DNA from 2 places in the Pseudoalteromonas sp. SG45-1 genome. Region 1 is predicted to be linked to the other one. Evidence: predicted binding sites of a transcription regulator. Region 1 holds the regulator's gene; the other holds the start of a gene.
What was found. Region 1 encodes MetJ, which represses methionine synthesis genes. Its sites were predicted from a motif close to TAGACGTCTAGACGTCTA; they were not measured.

Region 1 (24,266 bases):
AAACTATATAAATAAGATGACACAATTATCTTGTATATACAAGATGGGTTGTTAGACTATATTTTCATCACTCTGGGCGTAAAAAGGGCTAAAAAATGCAAAGCACAACACAAAATTATGAGTTAGAAGAAATCGACTTACTTTTAACTGATGCCAATATTGCCACTATGGATAGCAATATAAATGCCCCTTATGGCGCAATCGAAAATGCTGCTATAGCCATTAAAAATGGTAAAATTGCGTGGATTGGAGAGCAATCAACATTGCCTAGTTTTGATGTGTTTGCAACGCCGACATTGAGTGTAAAAGGACAGTGGTTAACGCCGGGCTTAGTAGATTGCCATACTCACTTAGTATTTGCAGGTTCAAGATCGCAAGAGTTTGAACAGCGTTTGCAAGGCGTAAGCTATGAGCAAATCGCAGCACAAGGCGGTGGCATAGCAAGCACGGTTAAAGCCACAAGAGCAGCCGACCGTGAACAATTGTTTGTTGATGCAAAAGATCGCTTAAATACGTTATTAAAAGAAGGTGTAACCACCGTTGAAATAAAGTCTGGTTATGGGCTAGATACTGAAAATGAGATAAAAATATTAGAAGTCGCTCGTTTATTAGGTCAACATCACCCTATTGATATTAAAACTACTTTTTTAGGGGCGCATGCTCTACCGCCTGAATACAAAGGCCGTGCTGATGAATATATTGATTTAGTGTGTACTGACATGCTTGATCAGGTAGTGGCTAATAATCTTGCTGATGCAGTCGATGTATTTTGTGAAAATGTTGGGTTTAGTTATTCGCAAACCAAACGTGTTTTCCAGGCGGCTAAAAAGCATAACCTCCCAGTAAAATGCCATGCTGAGCAGCTATCTAATCAACAGGGTGCTAAGCTGGTGGCGCAGTTTAATGGCCTTTCGGCGGATCATATTGAGCATCTAGATGAAGAGGGTGTAAAAGCCATGGCAGACGCTGGGACGGTAGCGGTATTATTGCCAGGTGCATTTTATTTTTTAAGAGAAACTAAATTCCCACCTATTGAATTACTTAATCAATATAAAGTACCGATAGCTATTGCGAGTGATTTTAACCCAGGTACTTCACCACTATGCTCAGTGCACTTGATGATGAACATGGCATGCACATTGTTTAGATTAACACCTGAGCAAGCATTAGCTGGTGTTACTCGAAATGCAGCTAAAGCACTAGGTTTAGACGACCGTGGTATTTTAAAGGTTGGCGCAAGAGCTGATATTGCGCATTGGCAAATAAGTCATCCATCACAATTAAGTTACCAATTTGGCGTAAATAAACTGTTAAATTTATGGATTTTGGGTAGAATTAATTAGTTTGTATTATTTTTACCCACATATAACTTGGTTTAAACTTTTTTAGCGAATACGGATGCCGTTAATTTGAACATACTAACCGACAGTAATTTCCCAATATTTTTTAGTGGTGCACTATTAATGGCGATGATCGCCACTTTATTTGCTGTTAAAAATACCAGTATTAAATTTAGTTATTTATGCACAGCTGCTGTTGGTTTAGCTATTTTAAGCAGCGGTGCGGCTTGGCTTGCTATTCTACTAGCCTTTGGGTTTTGTTTTCACTTATGGCAAGCATTTGAGCGAAATAATTGGAGCATGATAATTACCAGCTCAATGGCTGGTCTTTTATTTGTTGTTCTATTTTCAGCTCATTTATTATTGGAAGTTCCGCTATTTTGGGTTGTGTTAGCAATATTATTATTAGCTATTGTAGGTTTTTTAAATGATGAAAGTGCTGAAATAGAAGTCGTTATAGAGCCAGAACCTGAAGGTGATGCATTTGTTGAAGAGTCTCCGCTTTCAGTTTTTGCAGATAGAAAACAGTTACGCCAAGGTTACTATACATGGTGCGACAACAAACAAATAAGCGCAGCGTTAATCGTTATTCGCCTTGAAGGCTTTGAGCAAGTTAACCAGCATATTGGACGCGACTTTGGCGATATACTGTTAGCGCAATCGGCTAATCGAATAAAAGAGCTACTTTCAAGTGACGAAATAGTGACTTTAACTGGACAAGAAAAGCTAGCCCACTTAGGGGGTCTTAACTTTGCATTTATTTGTAGTTTCGCGAATCAAAAACACTTACATGAATTAGTTATTGACCAAATACTGGGTGCAACGCTTAAGCCATTTAATGTTGCTAACTGCACTGTAGAAGTAAAAGCGAGAGCGAGTTATGTTGATTGTAATGAGCAAGATAACAACTTTGATAATTTAATATCGTACGCATACCTAGCACTCGATAGCCACCCAGATCGCAAGGTTGTTCCTTATCATCAACAAATGATGATTGAATTGCGAGAGCAACAAGCGCGACTAAAGGAATTAGCAAATATTGATTTTTCGAGCGAGTTAGAGCTTTATTTTCAGCCTATTATTTGTAACGAAAACGGTCAAATTGAGTTTTTAGAATTACTACTGCGTTGGCAGCACCCTAAGCAAGGGATTTTATCCGCTAACAGGTTTATCGACGACATTAGAATTGCAGGGCTTGGTTATCCACTCGCTAAATTTGTAATAGAGAGAGCTGCTGAGCTTGCAATGGCGCTTAGAATAGAAGGTATTTCTATACCGCTTAGCATTAACGTATTTGGTCCTGAAATGCTTAACGAAGAGTTTATTGAATTTGTTGATGTTGTTTTAAGTGAGCATCACTTGGAAGCTGGCGATTTAATTGTTGAATGCCCTTTGCATATTTTTGCGGGACTAGATGATAAAGGCAGAGGCATGATCGCAAGGCTTAATAACATAGGCTTAAAAGTATGTGTTGATGGACTTGGTGATAACCCGGTACTGCTTTCTAAGTTACCAAGCTTAGCGGTAGAGTATATTAAGGTTTCACCTTCACTCACTGCTGACTTTAGTAATCAAAACAATATACGCAGTTTAGTTAGCGGAATGGTTGAAATGCATAACCAACAAAAAACAAAAGTGATTTTTGAAGGGGTAGAAACACTTGAGCAACTTAAGTTTGTAAAAAGCTTAAAAGGTTATGCTGCCCAAGGTTATTACTTTGGTCACCCGCTAAGTAGTATTGGTTTAATGAGCTGGCTAAAAGAGTGGCGATTAGTTCAACAGCGCTAAGTGTTTTCTTTGGCTTGTAGATAGCTATTCACAAGTGCACTGATCACTTGTCCTACATGGGCAGCACCGGCCTCAACTCCGTTAGGGTGCTGGCTAGGCGCTGCTTCACATAAATGTAAGTACTTAGAGTCGCGATGGTTTGCTGCTAAATGCACAAAGTGCTCAGTGTCATTCACACTAAATCCGCAACATGTGTACGCACTCACCGGCATGTAAGTAATACTATCTAAATCAACTTCAATACCCAGTGGTAAATCGTTAAAATTACTTAATGCGTTTTCAATTGCCTGCGTGAGTGTAGTTTTTCGCTTAACTTGTATTGATTGATAGCTATCAAACGTAAAGTTAGCTTCACTCATTGCATCTATAATTGCTTGATTGTTTTTTATCTCATGTAAGCCAATAACGTGGTAATTACTTAGATGTTGCTCGTTATAAGCGTAGCGAAAGCCATTGCCGCTATGGCGACCTTCACATTCTCTAAAGTCGGCATGGGGGTCAAAGTTGATAGCATTAATAGGTGTATTTTTTGACTTACTCAGGGCACGGATAATTCCCAAGCAATTGTTATGACCTCCGCCAATAACGATTGGCTCAAGCCCCGCTTTAAAAATAAGGCTCAATACCGACTCTACGCGTTCATCAAGCTGTTGGCATAAATCTCGTAATTGGGTTAACTGCTGGCCTTGCTGATTATTAAGCTGGTTGCTTTGCGCCATTAAATCATCAGTATTAACTTCACCCAATAAAAGCACTTTTTGAGTGGCAATAAATTGATTGTGAGGTTGGTTTAAAAAGCGTTTTAAAAAAGCCGGCCATGCTTCGTTTGCACCGCCATTTCCTAAGTTTGCTTTTGGGCCGATATCTTCGCAAATACCCAGAAGTACATAGCGGATACCAAATTGAGCAGCGTCAACAAGTGCTTGTTGCAGGTTTACTTGGGTGTCGAGCAAGGCCATTGATTGCCATGCTTTTTTCTCATTTGCGCGGGTAGAGCAAAGTGTTCTAACCGCGCTTTCATCATATACTTTTAAATGGGAAGTCACGTTATACTTCTACAACTTCCAACTCTAATTCTTCTGCAGATAAAACAATGCCTGTGCTATCAGCATAAATAAAGTCGTCATCAAAAAATGATACCCCAGCAAAGTTAACGCCTATAGCGTCTTCACCAGCACCTTCGCTGTCGGCTGCAACAGGGATTGAAGCAATTGCTTGAATGCCTAAATCAAGCTCTTCAAGCTCATCAACGTGGCGTACTGCGCCGTAAACAACAATACCATTCCAGTTGTTTTCAAGTGCTAGCTCAGCCAGTTCAATGTCGATTAGTGCGCGACGAGTTGAGCCGCCACCATCAATAAGAAGTACTAGGTCTGTACCATCTTGAGAAAGTAATTCGCGGATGAGTTCATTATTTTCAAAACATTTAACCGTTTTAATGCGGCCACCAAAACTGTGTCGACCACCAAAGTTGATGAACATAGGCTCTAGCACGTCAACCACGTCAGCAAAGTGGTCGCATAAATCAGAAGTGCTGTAATCCATTATTTTATCCTCAAAAGGTACATTAATTTATATCTCAGTATACCCTCCTTATAAGCAATAACAACGACTTAATCGCAGTAAATTTAGGCAAAACAAGCGCTAAATCATTAATCGCAATAATAGTGTATTAAAAGCGTCACTCAATTGTTATTTACAACACATAAGCTAAATCGGTGTTCATATGTTATGCGATGAGGGATGGTGATGAATAATAATATGCTTAAAAAGGTAACTCAGATAGATGAGCAATTATTTTTAACTTTGTTTAATTGCAATTCACCGAGGTGGTTTAAAACAATGGCCTTTGGTTTGTCTAAAAGCGGTGATGGTGGGCTTTATATATTAATATGCTTAGCAGTGTGGTGGCTTAGTAATAATGAACAGCACCAATTATTGCCTGTCACTATATTAATTGGTTTTGCTATAGAAAGACCTATTTACCTACTAGCTAAAAATAGATTTGCTCGGATCCGTCCATGCGACTGCTTAGTAACAAATGCCTATATAGTACCAAGCGATAAATTTAGTTTACCATCGGGTCACAGTGCTGCAGCCTTTTTAGTGGCAATTATATTAAGCCATTTTTTCCCAGAATATGCATTACTACTATTTAGTTGGGCTACCGGCGTTGCTATGTCTCGTGTGGTATTGGGTGTGCACTTTCCTGCTGATATTATAATAGGCGCAACGATTGGTAGTTTTTGTGGTTTATTTGCGTTAGCACTCGTGGTGCCTGCATGAAAATATTGTATGGAGTACAAGGTACCGGTAATGGTCATATAACGCGCGCTCGGGTTATGGCAAGCTGCTTTAATAAGCTCGGTATTGATGTTGATTATGTGTTTTCAGGGCGCGCAAATAAAGATTACTTTGATATGCACGAATTCTCAGATTATAAAGCGTATCGTGGTTTGTCGTTTAGCACTGAAAATGGGCAAGTTAAAAATTTAAAAACACTTAAAAACATGCGAATTTGTAAGTTGGTGAGTGATATAAAATCGCTTGAGATAAAACAGTACGATTTTGTACTTAACGACTTTGAGCCTGTTACAGCATGGGCTGCAAAACGGGCAGGTATACCCGTTATTGGCATTAGTCACCAAGCAGCATTTTTGTCAGATAACGTACCTATGTTTGGTCGTGGCGTCCTGAGAAAATCACTTATCAAGCATTATGCACCAGCGACTACCTACTTAGGCGTGCACTGGCAACCATTTGCAAATAATATAATACCGCCTTTTATTGCTCATCATAATCACGACAACCCTGTAGCAGTAATGAACAAGGTATTGGTATATTTACCTTTCGAAAACTTAGATAGCGTTGTTGATTATTTAAAAGACTTTCCCGAAAAAGAATTTTATTGCTATCACCCAAATGCCAGCAATCAGTCTTTTGGACATATACATTTACGAGCCCCTTCACGTTCTGGCTTTTTAAACGACTTAGCAAACACAAGTGGTGTTGTTGGTAACGCGGGATTTGAGCTTGCCAGTGAAGCGCTTAAGTTAGGTAAAAAGTTACTATTAAAGCCTTTAGATGGTCAGTTTGAGCAAGCAGCAAATGCACAAACTTTATTTTCCATGGGCATGGCGCATGTTATGAACTATTTAAACCCTCAAGCCCTTGATGATTGGAATAGCGCGCCGCAAAACAAGCAAATAAATTACCCCAGCGATCCCGCGCCTTTAATTGATTGGTTGGTTAAACAACAATGGAATAACACACAATCGTTACATAAAGGTTTGTGGGATAGTGTCGCCTTATAGCCATCACATTTAAACTGTTTAGAATTACCAATAATAAAAGTTAAATTAATTAGTCGCTTGTGATCTATTAGCTATAATAAAAATGCATATTCAAAAAAGGCGTTAGCGATGAATTTTTTACAAAACTTAACAATTAAACGACGTTTACAACTAAACGCAGTCGTTGTTGGTTTAGCAATGGTGGTCCTTTTATGCGTGATTATTTTTGAATCACGTACAACCTTGAGCTTAAACAAGACTATTCAATTAGCAGAAGAGCTCAACGTACATGCATTAGCATTGCGTAAACATGAAAAAAACTTTTTGTTTTATAAACAAGAAGATGCGTTAACTGCATTTGAAACGGATTTTGAGCAGTTAAGTGATAAAGTAAAAAAGTTACAACAGTTAATGGCTAACCAAGGTATTGCACAGGAGCAGGTCCAGCGCTTTGAGCAACTAATAAATAGCTATAATAATGATTTTGAAACTGTTGTTAAGCTTCAAAAAGAGATTGGTTTAACCCCGACCGACGGGTTATATGGCAAGCTTAGAAGCTCGGTTCATGAAGTTGAGCAACTATTAAAAGAGCAGCAAAATTACCAACTGCTGTCGTCAATGCTGCAACTAAGACGCTCAGAAAAAGATTTCATGCTGAGATTTGATATTAAGTACCTAGGGCGTTTTAATGAGGGAATTAATACATTTAAGCAGCAGATAGCTGCAGCACAGCTGCCAAGCGACTATAAAGCACAAATTAATCCTTTGATTGATATATACCAAAGCGAATTTCAAACACTTGTGCAGGCGCAAACTAAGCTAGGGCTAGATCTTGAGTCAGGCGCACTTGGAGTAATGCGTGACAGTGTAGATAAAAGCGACGCCATTGTTTCTAAAATCGTTAAAGACACTAAGTTACAAGTAGAGCAAAGTGTAGAGCAGGCTCAATTTTTAGCTATTTTGGTATTTTTGATTGCAGGTGTGATTGTATTAGCACTCGTTTATTTTACAAGCCACTCCATTATCGTACCTATTGAGCGGGTTTATCACACCATTAACGATATTCGCCGTAATAATGATTTGAGCGTGATGATAGAGCAAACTGGTAAAGACGAAATTACCACCATGACGGTCGACTTTAATAGCTTAATAGGCGATTTTAAGAACTTAATTAACGAAGTTAATGGTGCTTTAAACACGCTTAATGTAGCAACAGAGCATTTATCACAAAGTACCGCAGCAACAAGCTCTGGTATGCAAGAGCAACTACATGAAGCCGACATGGTTGCAACTGCAGCCACCGAAATGCAGGCGACGATTCAGGATATTTCACATAATACTGAGGCGGCTGCGAAAAAAGCAGAGTCAACAAATTTAAGTGCACAACAAGGGCGTAGTGAAGTAGATTCTACCGTTAAGCACATTAGGGCCCTATCTGATTCGCTGGGGAATGCATCAAATGTAGTGTCGCAACTTGAAAAAGATGGTGAAACAATTGGTTCAGTGCTTGATGTAATTCGAGGGATTGCAGATCAAACAAATTTACTTGCACTTAATGCGGCAATAGAAGCGGCCCGTGCTGGTGAGTATGGTCGTGGTTTTGCTGTTGTTGCAGATGAGGTTCGTTCATTAGCAAAGCGTACTCAAGAGTCTACAAGTGAGATTGAAGGTATTATAAGTACCTTACAGCAGCGTACTCAAGAAGTGGTGAGTATTATGCACAAATGTCGCTCTCAAGGTGATGAAAGTGCCTCGCAAGCAATTAAAGCAGGTGAGCTATTAGGCGCAATTACTGAAGATGTACAAACAATAATGGAAATGAGCTCTCAAATAGCGGTTGCTATTGATGAGCAAAGCCAAGTGGCGTCAGAGGTTAATAAAAATGTAGTAAGAATTCGCGATATTGCACAAGACGCAACTGAACACGCTGCTAACAATGCGCAAACAAGTGAAGAAGTCTCTGAGCAGGCTCGCGTTCTGTTCACTGCAATTGATAAATTTAATGTTTAATAACGCTTAATAGAACGGGCCTACAAAGTTTAAGGAACAAATTTTATAGGCACGCTATCCTTACTTTTTTCGTGTTCAGTTACCCGCGCTAAATATTCACTCCACAATGTATCTTGTTGCTGTTGTAGTTTTTCAAAGTAGCGCCAGCTAAATAGTCCGCTGTTATGGCCATCGTCAAAATCTAAACGAAGTGCGTAATGCCCAACAGGTACAATACTTTTTATTCCTACAGCTTGCTTATTAAGTACTAGCTTCATTGGGCCAGAGCCATGGCCCTGCACTTCAGCTGAAGGGGAGTGTACACGTAAAAACTCACAGCTAAATACAGCTTTACTGTCATCATCAAAGTAAACATCTAGATTTTTACTTACACTGTGGTAATGCACTTTTGTTACGTGTTTCATTTAATATATCCCATTAAAAAGCCCCCAATCTGGAGGCTTTTAGTATAACGTTTATATTCGTTTTATAGAATAAAGCGGCTTAAGTCTTCATCTTCAACAAGTGCACCTAAGTGTTTCTCAACATAAGCGGCGTCGATTACTAATGACGAGCCTGCTTTTTCAGAAGCGTCGTATGAAATTTCTTCCATCAATCTTTCCATTACAGTGTGTAAGCGACGAGCACCGATGTTTTCGGTTTTCTCGTTAACTTGCCAAGCTGCTTTGGCAATACGTTCAATTGCATCGTCGCTAAACTCAATCGATACCTGCTCAGTTTTAAGCAGCTCTCGTTGTTGCTCGGTAAGCGATGCATGAGGCTCTGTAAGGATGCGTTTAAAGTCATCTGCAGTAAGTGCTTCAAGTTCTACTCGAATCGGTAAGCGGCCCTGTAGCTCTGGGATCATATCTGATGGCTTTGCCATCTGAAACGCACCAGAGGCAATAAACAGCATATGGTCAGTTTTAACCATTCCGTGCTTAGTATTTACAGTTGAACCTTCAATTAGCGGTAGTAAGTCGCGCTGAACACCTTCTCGGCTCACATCTGGACCTGAAGAATCGCCGCGCTTACAAATTTTGTCTATTTCATCAATAAACACAATACCGTTTTGCTCTACTGCAAAAATAGCTTGCTCTTTTAGCTCTTCAGGATTTACTAATTTAGCGGCTTCTTCTTCCGTTAATAGTTTGAAGGCTTCTTTGATTTTTAGTTTACGCTTAGTGCGCTTATCGCCGCCCATGTTTTGAAACATGCTTTGTAGCTGGTTGGTCATATCTTCCATACCAGGAGGCGCCATAATTTCTACGTTTGGTTGTGCTTGTGCTAAATCGATTTCAATTTCTTTATCATCTAGCTGACCTTCACGTAGCTTTTTACGGAACGTTTGGCGAGTTGATGAGTTATCATCACGCTGCGTTTCGCCGTATTGATCTTTCGCTGGTGGTAAAAGGGCATCTAAAATGCGCTCTTCTGCTGCTTCTTCGGCGCGATGTTTAAATTTCTTAGTCTGCTGTTCGCGAGTCATTTTAATTGATACATCGACTAAATCGCGGATGATAGTCTCAACTTCTTTACCAACATAGCCAACTTCAGTGAACTTAGTCGCTTCTACTTTAATAAAGGGTGCGTTAGCAAGTTTTGCTAATCGGCGTGCAATTTCTGTTTTACCTACACCGGTTGGACCAATCATTAAAATGTTTTTTGGTGTTACTTCGCTGCGTAAATCTTCTTTGAGTTGCATGCGGCGCCAGCGGTTACGAAGTGCGATAGCCACTGCTTTTTTTGCTTTAGCCTGACCTATAATGTGCTGATCTAGCTCGTGAACAATTTCTCTTGGGGTCATATCAGACATGATAGTTCCTATTATAATTCTTCGATTGTTTGGAAGTTATTAGTAAATACGCAGATGTTGCCTGCAATAGTTAAGCTTTTCTCTACTATTTCACGAGCGCTTAAATCTGTATTTTCTAAAAGGGCGGTTGCCGCTGATTGTGCAAAGTTACCACCACTGCCAATTGCAATTAGGTCGTTTTCAGGTTGAACCACATCGCCATTACCGGTAATAATTAAAGAGGCTGTTTCGTCTGCAACAGCGAGCAGCGCTTCGAGTTTTCGAAGTGCACGGTCGCTGCGCCAATCTTTAGCCATTTCTACTGCGGCTTTAGTCAGGTTTCCTTGGTGCATTTCTAATTTGCTTTCAAAGCGTTCGAAAAGAGTGAAGGCATCAGCAGTACCGCCGGCAAAACCAGCGATTACTTTGCCATTATAAAGACGTCGAACTTTACGGGCGTTGCCCTTCATTACTGTATTACCAAGAGACACTTGGCCATCGCCGCCAATTACAACCTTGTCGCCACGGCGTACACTTACGATAGTAGTCATGTTATTCCTCATCATCGAGCTGCAGAGGCAACTCGTAAAAAACGATTATGAAGAGGTTATATGGGTGAATGGTTTATTTTCAAGTCCAGCCCCAAATTCCGCAGCCGACTATTTTTACACGTTTAAGTTTGTTTTTATCACTTTCGGCTTGGCGTTTGGTTTTATATGGGCCTAAGCGCACTTTATACCAAGTACCATTGCTGCCTTCAGCCTGTTTTATTTCAGAAATGAGGCCTGCAAATGCTATTTTAGCTTTTAGCGATTCCGCTTGTGCGTGGGTTTTAAACGAACCACACTGCATAACGTAAGGACCTTTTTGCTCAAGTTCTTTCACTTCAACTTGAATCTCGTGGTTTCTAATTTCTTTAATAAACTCTGGTGTGCGTGGAATAACCACTTCTACTTTTGCGGGCGCAGTGGGGTTTGCTTGTTTTTCGACAAGTTTTGGATCTGCATTACTTTTTATAAACCATAATGTATAAGCAAAACCACCGACGAGTAAGATGGCTATGACAGCTAAAAGAATAGGAAATGGTTTTTTAGCGGGTGCGTTTTTTTTACTGTTTCTGCCTGCAGGCTTTTTGTTAATATAATCGTGCTGTGCCATGGTGTTATTTTGGCCTTAACCTAAATCATGTCTATAGGGTCTACGTCTAAGCTCCAGCGTACTTTTTGTGCAAGTTTACTTGAACTTAAATAATCAACCATTTGCGCAAGGTACTGATGTAATATGCGACGATCTTGCGCTTGAATATGTAATTGAAAACGATACATACCTGCGACTTTTTCAAGTGGAGCAGGGATCGGGCCGAGCAATTGTATACCAGATACCCCATTCACAGGAACCAAATCCGTCAAAAAATCGACGACTAGCTTAATGCTGTGTCCTTGTGCACGGACAATAGCCATATTTGTAATGGGTGGTAAGTCTGCATCATCGCGTTCACTCAGTGCAAAGCGAGCAAAGTCTTGGTAACCATTATTAACTAAGTCTTGTAAAAGTGGGTGTTCTGGAAAGTGTGTTTGTAATAATACTTGGCCAGGCTCCCCTGAACGCCCAGCTCGCCCCGCGACTTGAGTAACTAACTGTGCTAAATGCTCTGTTGCCCTAAAGTCGCATGAGTATAAACCGCTATCTACGTCTAAAATTATAACAAGGCTTACATCTGCAAAGTGATGGCCTTTGGCAAGCATTTGTGTGCCTACTAAAATGCGTGCACCGCCTAGGTTTATTTCATCTAGTGCTTTTTCAAGGCTGCCTTTACGGCGAGTTGAATCGCGGTCTATGCGAGTAACGGGTGTATCTGGAAACTCGGTCGATAAAAACTCTTCAATTTGCTCTGTACCTTTGCCATTTGGAAATATTTGCGTACTTCCACAATCAGGACATTGGTGAGGAACAGGGTATTGATCGCCACAGTGATGACAAATCATTTGCCCAATCGCTTTATGAAATGTGGCGCTGGTACTGCAGCGTTTACATTCACTTAGCCAGCCACATTCATGGCAAATAAGAGTGGGTGAAAAACCTCGACGATTCAAAAAAACCATAACCTGTTTACCGCGATTTAAGTGTTGGCGCATAGTTGCAAGGCTTGCATGTGCAATACCTGCTTGGTCGGGTTGGCCTTTCATATCGAGTAACTTAAATTGGTTATCTGTCGCAGTTTGCGCGCGCTCGGTTAAACTTAGTAGCTGATATTTGTTATTAATTGCTTTGTGAAGTGTTTCAAGTGCGGGTGTAGCACTGCCTAATATAAGTGGTATTTTATGCTGAAAAGCTCTGTATGCAGCTAAATCACGAGCATGGTAACGAAGGGTATCTTGTTGCTTAAATGATGAATCGTGCTCTTCATCGACAACTATCATACCGAGTTTTAAAAATGGCAGAAAAATACTCGAACGTGTGCCTATAACTATTGCACAACTGCCTTTTTCGCAAAAACGCCATGTTTGCAATCGCTCGTTGTCGGTAAGGGCTGAATGCCAAAGCATAATGGGTGTATCAGGAAAGCGGCGACGAAAACGGTTTACAGTTTGTGGCGTTAAGCCTATTTCTGGCACTAATACTAATGCTTGCTCGCCACGTTTGAGTACTTCTTCTAGGCACTGTAAATACACTTCTGTTTTACCACTGCCAGTTACGCCTTCTAATAAAAAGCTGCTAAATCCACTACTTTGATTTATTGCCGTACAGGCAACCGCTTGTTCTTTATTAAGTACTGGTTTACTACCGACAGTTGGAGCAACACTTTGCCATTGGTTATCGTGCTCAATAGTTTGTGTTATGAGTTCTTTATCTATTAGGCTATCGATTGTTTTTTTACTAAAGCCAAGAGCTTTTAATTCGGTTAACGATGATTTCCCCGATTGCGATAACTGCTTTAATAAATTGAGCTGTGTTTTAGCTTTTAATGACGGTACTTTTGCACCTTTTTCTGTCAGGGCAACCATATTAATACTGGTTTTATCTGGCGATTCACCTTGGCGAAGTACACTCGGTAGCGCTATATGAATAGTTTCGCCTAAGGGGTAGCAATAATAGCGGGCAGTAAAGCTAAGGAGTTCTAAATGTTGGGCACTTAAAATAGGGGTGTCGTCTATTACCTCTATAATATTCTTAATTTTATTTAAAGGGACGTCGGTACTGTTTTTAATGCCCAGAACAACAGCCACTTTTTTTTGATTACCAAAAGGCACTAAAACCCGCATGCCCGGAAGTATTGGGGTTGATAAGCCACTGAGCTGTTCTTCTATTTTATAATCAAAGGTGCGTGGAAGCGGGACTTTAATAGCAACTTCAACAAAACTCATAACAACTCAACCCGTAAAATTAATGCTGTAATGTACTAAAAATACCGCTAAAAACCTACTAGCAATAGTACTTGAGAAAGAGATTGTTCACTTTTTTAGCGAAAAGATAAATAAATACTTGTGCAGGGGAAGGTTGTTGGATAAAATCCGCCACCAACAAATTTGTTTTAACGACGTATGGTGCCAGACTTCGGGTTTGGAGAGCGATGCGGCCTTAACTAGAGGTTCCTATGAAAGAAGGTATTCACCCTAAGTACGAAGTAATTTCTGCAACATGTTCATGCGGAAACAAATTCGAAACTAGCTCAACTCTTTGTAAAGACATTCACTTAGACGTATGTTCTGCGTGTCACCCGTTTTACACTGGTAAGCAAAAGATTTTAGACACTGGCGGCCGTGTTGATCGCTTCAACAAGCGCTTCGGTGCACTTAGCAGCAAGAAGTAATTATTGCTGTTTAGTTAAAAAAAGCACCTTAGGGTGCTTTTTTTGTGTCTAAAATTTACTACTTCTTATCTTATTTAGCTTGCTCGAGCTACATCACACCTTGCATAACTATTTCCTATTCTTATTCTGAGTATGCATAAACCTTTACAGACAAATGGATAGATATTCTCTATATTTTAAATGGTACAAATTTTAACTAGGTTGATAAAAGTAGCTAACGTGGGCTTATCTGTTTTTAAAGTAGTGTAGTAGGCTGTTATTTTAAGTTTATGATGATGTGTTAAACATACATTTTTTTAATATTTTAATAGACATAAACACACCTCAAAACTTACTTTTTTGGTGAATTTTTATTTATCAAATGTTTATATAATCCTGCAAAGTTACTGAAAAACCTCTTAAAATTAAAGGATATAGCATATAACAGGATAGACCTGATATTGCTTGGAATTTAAAAATAATAAGGGTATCGTACCCCAAGACTCCACCTCTCACTTTAACTTAAATTGCAGGATACCATCGCGTTATGTCTGACTTTCGTGAACAAGCACTACATTATCACTCACATCCCGTACCTGGTAAAATTAGCATTGAGCTAACAAAACCAGCTGAAACAGTTCAAGACTTAGCCCTAGCTTATAGCCCTGGCGTCGCTGAACCTGTACGTGAAATTGCCGCAGATCCTGCAAATGCATATAAATATACCGGTAAAGGTAATATGGTTGCGGTTATCACTAATGGTACTGCAATTTTGGGCTTGGGTAATTTAGGTCCTTTAGCGTCTAAACCCGTAATGGAAGGCAAGGCGTTATTGTTTAAACGTTTTGCAGGGCTTGATTCTATTGATATTGAAGTAAAGCACAAAACAACAGAAGACTTTATTAACACGGTGGCCAATATTGCTGACACATTCGGTGGTATTAACCTTGAAGATATTAAAGCACCAGAGTGTTTTGAAATTGAAAAAGCATTAATAGAGCGTTGTAGCATTCCTGTTTTTCATGATGATCAACACGGCACCGCCATTGTTACGGCTGCCGGCATGTTAAATGCACTAGAAGTACAAGGTAAATCAATTGAAGATGCAATAATTGTATGTTTAGGTGCAGGCGCTGCTGCAGTTGCGTGTATGGAACTGTTAATTAAGTGTGGTGCACTGCGTGAACACATTTATATGCTTGACCGCAAAGGTGTTATTCATACTCGTCGCGATGATTTAAATGAATATAAACAGCTTTTTGCTAACAATACCGATAAACGCACATTGCAAGATGTAATTGCAGATGCTGATGTGTTTGTTGGTGTTTCGGGTCCTAACTTGTTAGCTGCCGAAGATTTAAAACTAATGGCAGAAAAGCCGGTCGTGTTTGCATGTTCAAACCCAGACCCAGAGATCGATCCTGCACTTGCTCACGGCGCACGCAACGATTTAATTATGGCAACAGGGCGCTCTGATTACCCTAACCAGGTTAACAATGTTTTATGTTTCCCGTTTATTTTCCGTGGTGCACTTGATGTACGTGCAAGCGCGATTAACGATGAAATGAAAATTGCTGCAGTTGAGGCTATTCGTAGTATTGCCAAAGAGCCTGTACCTGCAGAAGTTTTAAAAGCGGCAGGCGTAGATAAGCTAGAGTTTGGTGCGCAGTACATTATTCCAAAACCAATGGATCCGCGTTTACTACCGCGTATAGCTAAAGCTGTAGCACTTGCTGCGGTAGAGTCGGGTGTTGCGCAAATTGACTTGCCTGAAAACTATATGGCGTAATATATAACGCTTAAACAAAAAAACCTCAGCAATGCTGAGGTTTTTTGATTAAAAAGGTAACGATTTATTCTTCGTTTAAAATAGGCACTTCTAAACCCATTTCTTGCATTATCTTTTTAACTTCTTCTGGTACTTTTTCTGCGTTGTCTTTACGTAGGTCATCGTCATTTGGTAAAGGTTGGCCAGTAAATGCATGCAAAAACGCCTCACATAGCAATTCACTATTTGTTGCATGGCGAAGGTTGTTGATTTGACGACGCGTACGCTCATCCGTTAAAACTTTTAATACATTTAGCGGGATCGAAACGGTGATCTTTTTAACTTGCTCTGATTTTTTCCCGTGTTCTGCGTATGGGTGAATATACTCACCATTCCATTTAGCCATAAGATGTATCGTTGCCTCAGATTATTAATTTCTCACACGGTATAAAAAGCGTGTAAATATGCGTGAAATTCTATCGATTTAAAAAAGATAGTCAAATAATAGATACCGATCTATCTTAATAAGCCTATTTGGGATGTAAAAATAAGCTCACTTTTGTGAGCTAAAATGTGGTACTAGCAAACGCCTTTCCTAACTTTAGCCATCTAGAGCTTTAAAATACTTTGACTTATTAAAACGGATAACTTACTCTTTTAGACGTCTAAACATCCAAATTAATCAGGTGACGAATATGAGCGAAAAAAACAAAGCGACCATTGCTGTACGTAACGGCGTTGATGCTGATAAACATCATGGTGCAGTGGTGCCGCCAATTTATTTATCAACGACTTATTCGTTTGCCGACTTTGATACTAAGCGTGAGTATGATTATGGCCGCAGTGGTAACCCTAATCGTGATATTTTAGCAGAGACGCTTGCTAAGCTTGAAGGCGGCGCTCGTGGCATAATTACGGCCACTGGTATGGCTGCCGTGCATTTAGCTACTCAGCTACTTAACAGTGACGACACGTTAGTAATTCCACATGATTGTTATGGTGGTAGCTATCGTTTATTTACATCGTTACAAAAACGCGGACTATTGAAGCTTGAAGTATTAGATTTAACAAAAGAAGAAAGCCTTCAACAAATTTTAGCAATTAAACCTAAGCTTATTTGGATAGAGACTCCAAGTAACCCAGTACTTCGTTTAACTGATATTAAAGCGGTTACCGATGTTGCTAAGCAATGCGGTGCATTGGTTGCCGCAGATAACACGTTTTTGTCTCCTGCCTTACAAAACCCTATTAAGTTTGGTGTAGATATTGTGGTGCATTCAACTACTAAATATATTAACGGGCACTCAGATGTAGTGGGCGGCGCTGTTATTGCTGCAACACAAGAGCTTGGTGATGAGCTTGCTTGGTGGGCAAATAATATTGGTATTACGGGCGCCCCTTTTGATAGTTATTTAACGCTTCGTGGTCTACGTACTTTAAATGTGCGCTTAAGGCAGCACCAAGAAAATGCGCTAGCAATAGCTGAGTACCTTGAAAGTTCCAATTTTGTAAGCCAAGTTTACTATCCTGGACTTGAGTCGCATCCTCAACATGAACTTGCTAAAGCACAACAACTTGGCTTTGGTGGCATGGTTAGTTTTGATATTAAAGGCGATATAAACGACGCGGCAGCATTTTTAACTAGCCTTAAAACGTTTAGTTTAGCTGAGTCACTAGGTGGCGTAGAGAGCTTAATTTGTCACCCTGCAACTATGACGCACGCAGGTATGGAGGCAAAGGCACGTTTAGAAGCGGGTGTGGGCGATACGCTTATTCGTATTTCGGTTGGGATTGAAGATATACACGATTTAATAGCTGACTTTGAACGAGTATTTGAACTTGTAAAACCAGGGCAAAATAAAAATGTTGGCCGTGTAGGCAAAGGTGCTGGCACTTCTGGTGGAAACGTTAAATTAAGTGCAGCCCGTCCAGCGCTTTGGTAATTAATACCAATCCGCAATAATACCTAATCAATTTGAGGGATTAAACCGCACGATAACATCGTTAAAAATTCCTAATATAGAACAACTAAATAACGAAATTTTTGCCTTGTTATCGATACGGTTTTCTTACCTCAAAATAGACAACTTAATTAAGCGAATTGGTATAAATATGGTCAATTGTGTACATAAATTTGGTGGTTCAAGCTTAAGCTCTAGTGAGCGCTATCAAAGCGTAGCTAAAATAATTATTGGGCATACTCAGCCGGGCGACTGTGTTGTGGTATCTGCTGCAGGTAAGACTACAGATACACTTGTGTCGTTGTGGCAAAGTTATCAGCTGCAAGACACGCAAGCTGTCGCTGATATTTTACTGCAGTTAAATAACCATCAAAGCGATTTAATTGAGCAGTTATTACAAGCTGATTTAAAGCGCTGCGCACTTAGAACACTAAATACCGAGCTTAGTAATATTGCAGAACTTGCTCAAGCTGAGCAGTTGAAAGAGGCTGCGTTACTTGCGCATGGGGAACTGTGGTCAGCACGTTTACTCGCTACTTATTTACAGCAGTTAAATATTGAGGCGTGTGCTCAAGATGCCCGTAGTCTTTTTACCTTGAACGATGGTGAATTAATGCATGCGCAAAATGCGCAGCAATGTCGACAGTCAATTTTGCCTAATAAGATAAATGTTGTTACTGGGTTTATTGCCGCTGATACGAAAGGTGAGACCGTAACACTTGGACGCAACGGTAGCGATTATAGTGCAACACTACTTGCAAATTACTGTAATGCTAAGCAAGTATGTATTTGGACCGATACACAGGGAGTGTTTAGCACTGATCCTCGTAAGGTAAAAAAAGCGATTAAGTACGGCAAAATTTGTCGCGGACAAGCTAATATATTAGCTCGTTTGGGTAACCCTGTATTACATGCAAAAACACTATCGCCACTTAAAAACACAGATATTAAGCTAGCTGTTCGTAGTAGTTTTGATGTGCAAGCAAGCCCAACAGATATAGTAAAAGAAGGTTCAGCAAAGAAAAAGCGTTTTATAACCACGCTGCAAAATGTTGATTTGTTAATGGTTGAAGGATTAAGTGAAGGTGAGGTTGCAAGCGTTAGTCAGCTTATTCAGCATAGCCTTCATCATTTTAACCATAATGGTGAAGTGTATTTAGTAGTACCGGCTGCACAAACATATCAAGTTATTAATTACTTTGCTGGTAGAGCTAATATTAGTGAGTCAAATTTAAATGGCTGTGCAATTATTGCCCCTGAGCAAGACGTTAGCGTATTAAAACTGCAAGCTTTAGAAGTATTAGCTGAGCAGACTATAAAACCGCGTTTTGTGCATCAAGATAATGGTTATGTTTTATTACTAACAGACCAATTTATAGATAGCGATATACAAAGCGCCTTACACGATAAGCTAATCAATAAAGGCCAAGAAATAGCCGTTATAGTTGCGGGCCTTGGCAATGTAGGCGATGCTTTTATTGAGCAGTTATCGGCACAATTTGAGCGTTTATCAGACGACTTTAGTATTAAATTGGTAGCGCTGGTTCGCTCTAAACATATGTTATTTAATGCAAGTGGCATAAATATATCGCAATGGAAAACTCAATGGCAGCATGAGGCGAATAGCTATGAAGCTGCGGATTTACTTAATGCGATAAGCGAGCTTGACTACGAACATAAAGTTTTAATTGATATTACTGCAAGTGAGCAGTTTAGCTTTTTATATACAGATTTTGTAGACAGAGATTGTCATTTAATTAGTGCTAACAAATATGCAGGTACAGCACCTACTTCTTGGTATAAAGCACTTCGTAGTAACCTTGGCGAACGTAATTTACATTGGCGATATAATACAAGTGTAGGTGCAGGCTTACCTATCAATTTTGCTTTGGCTGATTTGCAAAATAGTGGTGATAAAATTACGCGTATTGAAGGCGTGTTCTCGGGTACACTTTCGTGGTTATGTAGTAAGTATGATGGTACCACTGCTTTTTCTGAGTTGGTATTAGAAGCACAGAAAATGGGGTTCACAGAGCCTGACCCTCGCGAGGATTTATCTGGACGAGATATGCAGCGTAAGTTACTTATTTTAGCCCGAGAGTTAGGTATAGAGCTTGAGCTTGATGATGTTAGCTTATCGGCATTAATGCCCGGTGAGCTTGCGCTAGGAAGTTGGGAAGACTTTCTAAACAATAAAGCCCAGCTAGATGCGTTCATTGAAGAGCATGCTGATACAGCAAAAGCTAATAACTCAGTACTGAGATACACAGGCCTATTAGATATAACAAAAACTGAAGTTATCGCTAAAGTAGGAGTTACGTATGTGCCCAATGGGAATGCGTTAGCAAACCTTACACCTGGCGATAATATTTTTGTAATTAATAGCAAATGGTATAGTGATAACGCGCTTGTGATTCAGGGGCCTGGGGCTGGGAAAGAAGTAACCGCTGCGGGTGTACACTCTGACTTATATTGGCTTGTTCAAAACTTAAAATAAGCGATTATTTAAATTAAAACGGCAGCTTAAATAAGCTGCCGTTTTTGTATTACAGAGATATTATTAAAATAGCTCTTCTTCGGTTTTTGTGTCTTCTTCAAATATATCGTTTGGCTGAGATAGCACATACTTTGTCGGTGCAGTGCCTTTTTCGAAGTATTCAAAGCGGCTGGTGTAGTCATTTTTGTGGCTTAGCAAACCAGTGGCTAAATCAATACGAATCGAAACAAGCCCCTCAGGTGGCTCAATTGGCGCTTCAGGTGTTCCCTCAAGTGCGGCTTTCATAAATTCAATCCATGCAGGCTGCGCTGTTTTAGCCCCCGATTCAGCACCAGATATTTGGCTGCTATCTAAGTTGTTATTGTACGTAGAACGACCAAGAGCGTTACCTGGGTTATCAAAGCCCACCCACACAGAAGTCATTACTTTACTGTTAAAGCCACTAAACCAGGTGTCTACAGAATCGTTAGTTGTGCCTGTTTTACCCGAAAGATCACGACGTTCTAAAGCTTGTGCGCGCCAACCTGTACCACTCCAACCCGTTTTATGGGTCCAACTACCGCCGCCCCAAATACCACTGTGCATTGCATCAGCAATTAAAAAAGCATTCTGCTTAGAAATAATTCTCGGTGCACATTTTTTTGTTGGCTCCACTTCATCACTACTATTATGAAGTGAGAATTCATTATGTGTTGGTAAAGACTCTTCGTCACAGGCAAGGGCAGGGTTTGCTTTAAACAATACATTACCGTAAGCATCTTGAATTTCTGAAATAAAGTAAGGTTCAATTAAGTGGCCACCATTGGCAAATGCACTCATGCCACGAGCAAGTTCAAGTGGAGTAATGGAAGCACTACCCAGTGCTAGTGATTCACTGCGATTAATGTCTGAATCTTTAAAGCCAAACTTTAATAAATGATCAGCTGTACGTTGTAATCCAACGCCGCGTAGTAAGCGCACCGAAATAACGTTTTTAGATTGTGCTAAAGCACGGCGAATTCTTATCGGACCATTATATACAGCAGGACTGTTTTTGGGACGCCATGCTACGCCTTGGCTTTTATCCCATTGGTTTATAGGAGCATCGTTTAATATAGACGCAAGCGTGTAACCTTTTTCAAGTGCTGCTGAATATATAAAAGGTTTTATATTAGAACCTACTTGACGCTTTGCTTGTACCGCTCGGTTATATTGACTTTGCTCAAAGCTGTAACCACCTACAATAGCTTTAATTCTGCCATCTTGTGGGTCGAGTGACACAATAGCACTTGATGCTTCTGGTATTTGGCTTAGTAAGTAGCTGTCATCTTCATTTTTACGCACCCATATTTGCATTCCTGGCGTTAAAATATCTGTAGCTGCTTTTGGAGCAAAACTTTGGCGGTAACGAGTAATATATTTACGCGCCCATTTTAAGTTATCCCAAGTAAGAGTTGTGCGCTCGCCACTTTTAAGTAATACCGACGCTGTTTTATCATTAACACTAAGCACGGCTGCTGCTTTCAAAGTACCCAACTCATTTACGCTTTGTAATTTATTGAGTATTTGTTGCTCAGTTAAAGCAGGTTGTGTTTCAGGGTCCCATAAAACATCTGTTGGTCCTCTAAAACCATGGCGCATATCGTAATTATGTAAGTTATTTACAAGTGCGTTTTGCGCTGCTTTTTGAACTTTAGACTCTACCGAGGTGAAAATTTTAAAACCTGAGTTGTAAGCTTTATCTATTCCATAACGCGAGACCATTTCAGCGCGCACCATTTCAGAAATATACGGGGCGTATAAATTTATTTCAGCACCATGAAAATAAGCGGTGATAGGTTGGCTCGTTGCTTCGTTATATTCTTCTTGAGTAATATAATTTTCAGTTAATAAACGCCCTAAAACAACATTTCGGCGTGCTTTTGCACGCGTTGGGTTACGAATTGGGTTTAAAGCTGAAGGGGCCTTCGGTAAACCTGCAATCATCGCCATTTGTGCAAGTGTTAAATCTTTTAACTCCTTACCGTAATAAACTTGTGCTGCAGCACCAATACCAAAAGCGCGATTACCTAATTCTATTTTATTAAGGTAAAGCTCTAAAATTTCGTCTTTTGTTAATACACCTTCAATATGTAGCGCTATAAATATTTCTTTAACTTTACGAATATATGCTTTTTCGCGAGTTAAAAAGAAATTACGAGCAAGCTGCATAGTAATAGTACTTGCGCCTTGTTTTTTCTCGCCGGTAGATATAAGAACAATAGCCGAACGCACAATACCTATAGGATCTATGCCTATATGATCGTAAAATCGATTATCTTCTGTCGCTAAAAATGCATTAATGAGTGTTTGAGGAATTTCATCAATAGTCACTGGAATACGACGCTTTTCACCAAATTGATTGATTAAAAGCCCATCTTTTGTGAATACTTGCATAGGAGTTTGTAATTGCACGTCTTTTAAAACTTGCACACTGGGGATATCAGGTTTAACGTAGTAATAAAGACTGACCAAAGTGATCAGACCAATTAACACACAAATGATAAAAAATTGTAAAGTTCGTTTTAATAAAATCACTTATATTTCCCTAAATGGACTCCCAATTGCGAGTTTTGACTGCTAGTATATATTGATTAAAAAATGAATAATATTTTTTCAGATAAAAATTATAACTTGTTTATTATTAAAACAAAGGCCAAGTTGAAACATGCTAAGTCAACTATTTCAAAAACCGTCCCCGATGATGGTAGGAATTGATATTGGATCGCACTCTATCAAAGCGGTGCTTTTACGTGAAATTGAAACTGGATTTCGACTAGAAGCACTTGCAATTGAGCCGATGCCAAAAGGTGCGATGAGTGAGCGCACAATCCAAGATATTGAAGCGATTGGTAACGTTATTACAAAATTAAGAAAAAAATTACCGAAGTCGTTAAAATCTGCTGCAGTGGCTGTTTCTGGCCAAACAGTTATTACAAAAGTGATCTTCATGGATGTATCGTTAACAGATGCTGAACTTGAATCGCAAATTGAAATTGAAGCTGATAGTTTAATCCCTTACCCACTTGATGAAGTGAGCCTCGATTTTGAGAAGCTTTCGACGAATGAGGCCGATCCTAGCAAAATGAATGTTTTGCTTTCGGCTGCTCGTACTGAGAGTGTTGAAGCACGGGTGGGCGCTTTAGAAGCCGCAAATTTAGAGGCCAAAATAGTAGATGTAGAAAGCTACGCATTGAGCCGTGCTATGGACGTTTACTATCAACAATTACCTAGCGATGCATTTAATAAGTGTGTGGCTGTGGTCGATATTGGCGCAGTTTTAATGCTTGTGAGTGTTGTGCAAGCTGGGGAAACCATTTATACCCGTGACCAAGTTTTTGGTGGCGATCAATATACAAATAGTATTGTTGCTTATTATAATAAAGGCTTTGATGAAGCCGAAATAGGCAAAACATCAGGTGATTTACCGCCAAACTATACCTTTGAAGTATTAGCCCCTTTTCAAACTTCGTTACTTCAACAAGTTCGCAGAGCTGTGCAAATGTTTTTAACAACCAGTGGTAAAGAGCAAATAGATTATATTGTATTAACGGGCGGTACATCGATGATAAAAGGTATCGACCGATTGCTTATTGAAGAACTCGGTATCCACTCAGTTGTTGCAGAGCCTTTTGTAAATATGGAAATTTCCCCAAAGGTAGACCGTAATATAATGCAGCGTCACAAAACGCAGTTTGCAATTGCAACAGGGTTGGCATTAAGGAGTTTTTCAACATGCCACATATAAATCTACTGCCTTGGCGTGAATCACAACGCGAAGAATCGAAAAAGAAATTTGTAACTATACTTGTTGGTGTCGTTATACTTTGTTTTGCAAGTATGTATTTATTAAGCTCTTTTTATAGTGCCTTAAAAGACGGTCAAAACTTAAAGAATAATTATTTAAGCTCAGAAATTAGCATGCTAGATAAAAAAATAAGTGAAATACGAAGCTTAGATAAAAGAAAGGAAAATTTACAACAGCGTATGAGGCTCATTGAAGAATTGCAAAGCAGCCGTAACTTGG
Region 2 (2,604 bases), on a different contig from region 1:
GGAAAGCCTTCAAATAATAATAAAAATTTCAATGTTGTATTGTAGTGGCTGACGGGTGAAACAGTCAACGAATGCTGTATAGAACAATACACTTACCTAAGCAGTACTTTGTTTTGATTGCTCGTTAAAAACACTACTATTACAGGATTTCTATTGTGTAAAATTCTGTAATCTATTGTTTTATATTGTTCAAATACATTTCATTTTTAACAAAAGTGGTACAGTATATTTACAAGCTGTAAAGTATAAGCAAGTTATATAGGCAGGCCACACTTAGTTTGTTGTTAAACATCACATTATTAAATATTACAAAGGTTTAAAGGAATGAACATGAAAATAGTTACAAGGTTAGGGGCATTACTTTTAGGTTTATACTCATTTTCGAGCCAAGCAGACATACTCCACGTAAATGGTTATTACCAAGGAATAGGGATAGGGTCTACGCAAATAGATGTATACGAGAGTGATAGCATACAGTTTACAACGCTTTACGGCCGGTTTGGATATCAGTTTTCGCGTTACTTTGCATTAGAAGGGCGTATAGGTTTTGGGTTAAATGATGAGTCAACGCCTCTAAACGGAATTGTTTACACTCAGAACCCACAGGGCGGTTCGCTGAGTTCAGAATTCATTAAGAGCGAAATCGATTCAAGCCTTGATTTGCAAACAAGTATATTTGTAAAAGCTAATTATCCAATTTCATCTCGAGCTGATGTGTTTTTATTTGGTGGCTATGGTAGAAATAAATTAAGTTACAATGAAGGCGACTTAAAAAACCTTGCAGAATCAATAACTGGTACAGATACAAATTCTACGCTAATAACTGAGCAAAACTACGATGAAGGCGGCGTAACGTACGGAACCGGCATTGACTTTAGGCTAACTCAACGCTGGCAAGTAAGTGCTGAATACCAATATTTTGATACAAATGAAGGCGATATTTACGCTCTTAATTTATCTGTAAATTATCGTTTTTAATTATAATAGCGCTACTGATTTTAGTAGCGCTATTTCAATTCACTAAAACAAAGTACTTCAATATAAATGCATTCCCTCTCATCTATAACTTTTAGTAAATCTTAAAAAAATCATGAATAAATTTCATTTGGACATCTATACATCTAGAGGTTGATATTTTTTACTTTCAGTTCATAATTAAGCCTCGGTTTTTATGAGCAGGAGTAAAGTATGCCAATTACAGTAAAAGACGAGTTGCCGGCAATTGCACGTTTACGTCAAGAAAACGTATTTGTAATGCCAAAAAGTCGTGCAAAAACGCAAGAAATACGCCCAATGCGTTTGGCTATTTTAAACTTGATGCCTAATAAAGTAGAAACCGAAGTTCAGTTTATTCGCTTACTTGCCAATTCGCCTTTGCAAGTAAACGTAGAACTACTGCGCCTCGACACTCACCGCAGTAGCAGCAACTCAGAAGAGCACCTTGATACCTTTTACCGTTACTTTTCTGAGGTTAAAGACAACAATTACGATGCATTAATAGTAACCGGTGCGCCACTTGCCCATTTAGAATACGACGATGTAGCGTATTGGGATGAGCTAAAGGTCATTATTGATTGGGCTGAGCAACACGTTACCTCTACGTTATTTTCGTGTTGGGCAGCGCATGCAGCGTTATATCACCGTTACAATTTAAAACGCGATTTAAAAGACGATAAACTGTGTGGCGTATTTACTCACCAGTGTTATTTTGATCACGGTGCACTGACTCGCGGATTCGACGATACCTTTTTGGTACCGCACTCACGCTACGGCCATATTGATATAAATAAAATAAACGCCTGTGAAGAACTCGTTGTACTGGCAGGTTCTGAGCGAGTAGGGGCTTACTTACTTAAAAATAAATCGGGTAGCCAAGTGTTTATAACCGGCCACCCAGAGTACGACGCCGACTCGCTAAAAGCAGAATACGAGCGCGATTGTAAAAAAAGCCCTAATGCACCAAAGCCCGAAAATTACTTTCCGGATGACGATGCAACCAAACAACCTTCAAAAACGTGGCAAAGCCATGCTTTTTTACTTTTTTCGAACTGGTTAAATTACTACGTGTACCAAACCACACCGTATGATATTAATTTAGTTAGCCAAGACGTGAGGACTAACAACTATGCCGAATAACGCGCCTACAAATAATAAGCAAGCCGAAATAAGTGCCGCATTAAAAGAACGCATTTTAATTTTAGATGGCGCAATGGGCACCATGATCCAAGATCATAAGCTAGAAGAAGAAGACTATCGCGGAGAGCGTTTTAAAGACTGGCATGTATTAATTAAAGGTAATAACGATTTATTAAGCCTAACCAAGCCCGACTTAATCACTGATATTCATCGTGGTTTTTTATCAGCGGGCGCCGATATTATCGAAACCAATACGTTTAACTCGACCACTATTTCGATGGAAGATTACGACATGGCAAACCTAAGCCGTGAAATAAACCTAGAGTCGGCTAAATTAGCACGCGCAATTTGCGATGAATTTACGGCTAAAACGCCAGAAAAACCGCGCTATGTAGCCGGTGTTTTAGGGCCGACATCTAAAACGTGTTCAATTTCGCCAGACGTAAACGATCCGGGTTACCGAAACGT

Region 2: a site for MetJ is predicted at 1,107-1,124, ahead of metA (homoserine O-succinyltransferase). Genes of this name have one in related genera too.

Annotation. Positions count from the first base shown of each region.
Region 1 is NZ_JACJEP010000017.1:57,805-82,070, forward strand. Features, by position in the region: gene hutI (imidazolonepropionase) at 96-1,343, shown strand; gene H5117_RS14355 (EAL domain-containing protein) at 1,464-3,128, shown strand; gene H5117_RS14360 (formimidoylglutamase) at 3,125-4,174, opposite strand; gene rraA (ribonuclease E activity regulator RraA) at 4,176-4,673, opposite strand; gene H5117_RS14370 (phosphatase PAP2 family protein) at 4,875-5,414, shown strand; gene H5117_RS14375 (MJ1255/VC2487 family glycosyltransferase) at 5,411-6,442, shown strand; gene H5117_RS14380 (methyl-accepting chemotaxis protein) at 6,551-8,431, shown strand; gene H5117_RS14385 (gamma-butyrobetaine hydroxylase-like domain-containing protein) at 8,461-8,835, opposite strand; gene hslU (HslU--HslV peptidase ATPase subunit) at 8,898-10,226, opposite strand; gene hslV (ATP-dependent protease subunit HslV) at 10,238-10,756, opposite strand; gene H5117_RS14400 (SPOR domain-containing protein) at 10,836-11,363, opposite strand; gene priA (primosomal protein N') at 11,384-13,570, opposite strand; gene rpmE (50S ribosomal protein L31) at 13,801-14,016, shown strand; gene H5117_RS14415 (malic enzyme-like NAD(P)-binding protein) at 14,543-15,784, shown strand; gene metJ (met regulon transcriptional regulator MetJ) at 15,849-16,169, opposite strand; gene metB (cystathionine gamma-synthase) at 16,459-17,706, shown strand; gene metL (bifunctional aspartate kinase/homoserine dehydrogenase II) at 17,876-20,221, shown strand; gene H5117_RS14435 (penicillin-binding protein 1A) at 20,285-22,777, opposite strand; gene H5117_RS14440 (pilus assembly protein PilM) at 22,908-23,987, shown strand; gene H5117_RS14445 (PilN domain-containing protein) at 23,975-24,266, shown strand, end outside.
Region 2 is NZ_JACJEP010000001.1:161,075-163,678, forward strand. Features, by position in the region: gene H5117_RS00725 (outer membrane beta-barrel protein) at 331-978, shown strand; gene metA (homoserine O-succinyltransferase) at 1,189-2,136, shown strand; gene H5117_RS00735 (homocysteine S-methyltransferase family protein) at 2,126-2,604, shown strand, end outside.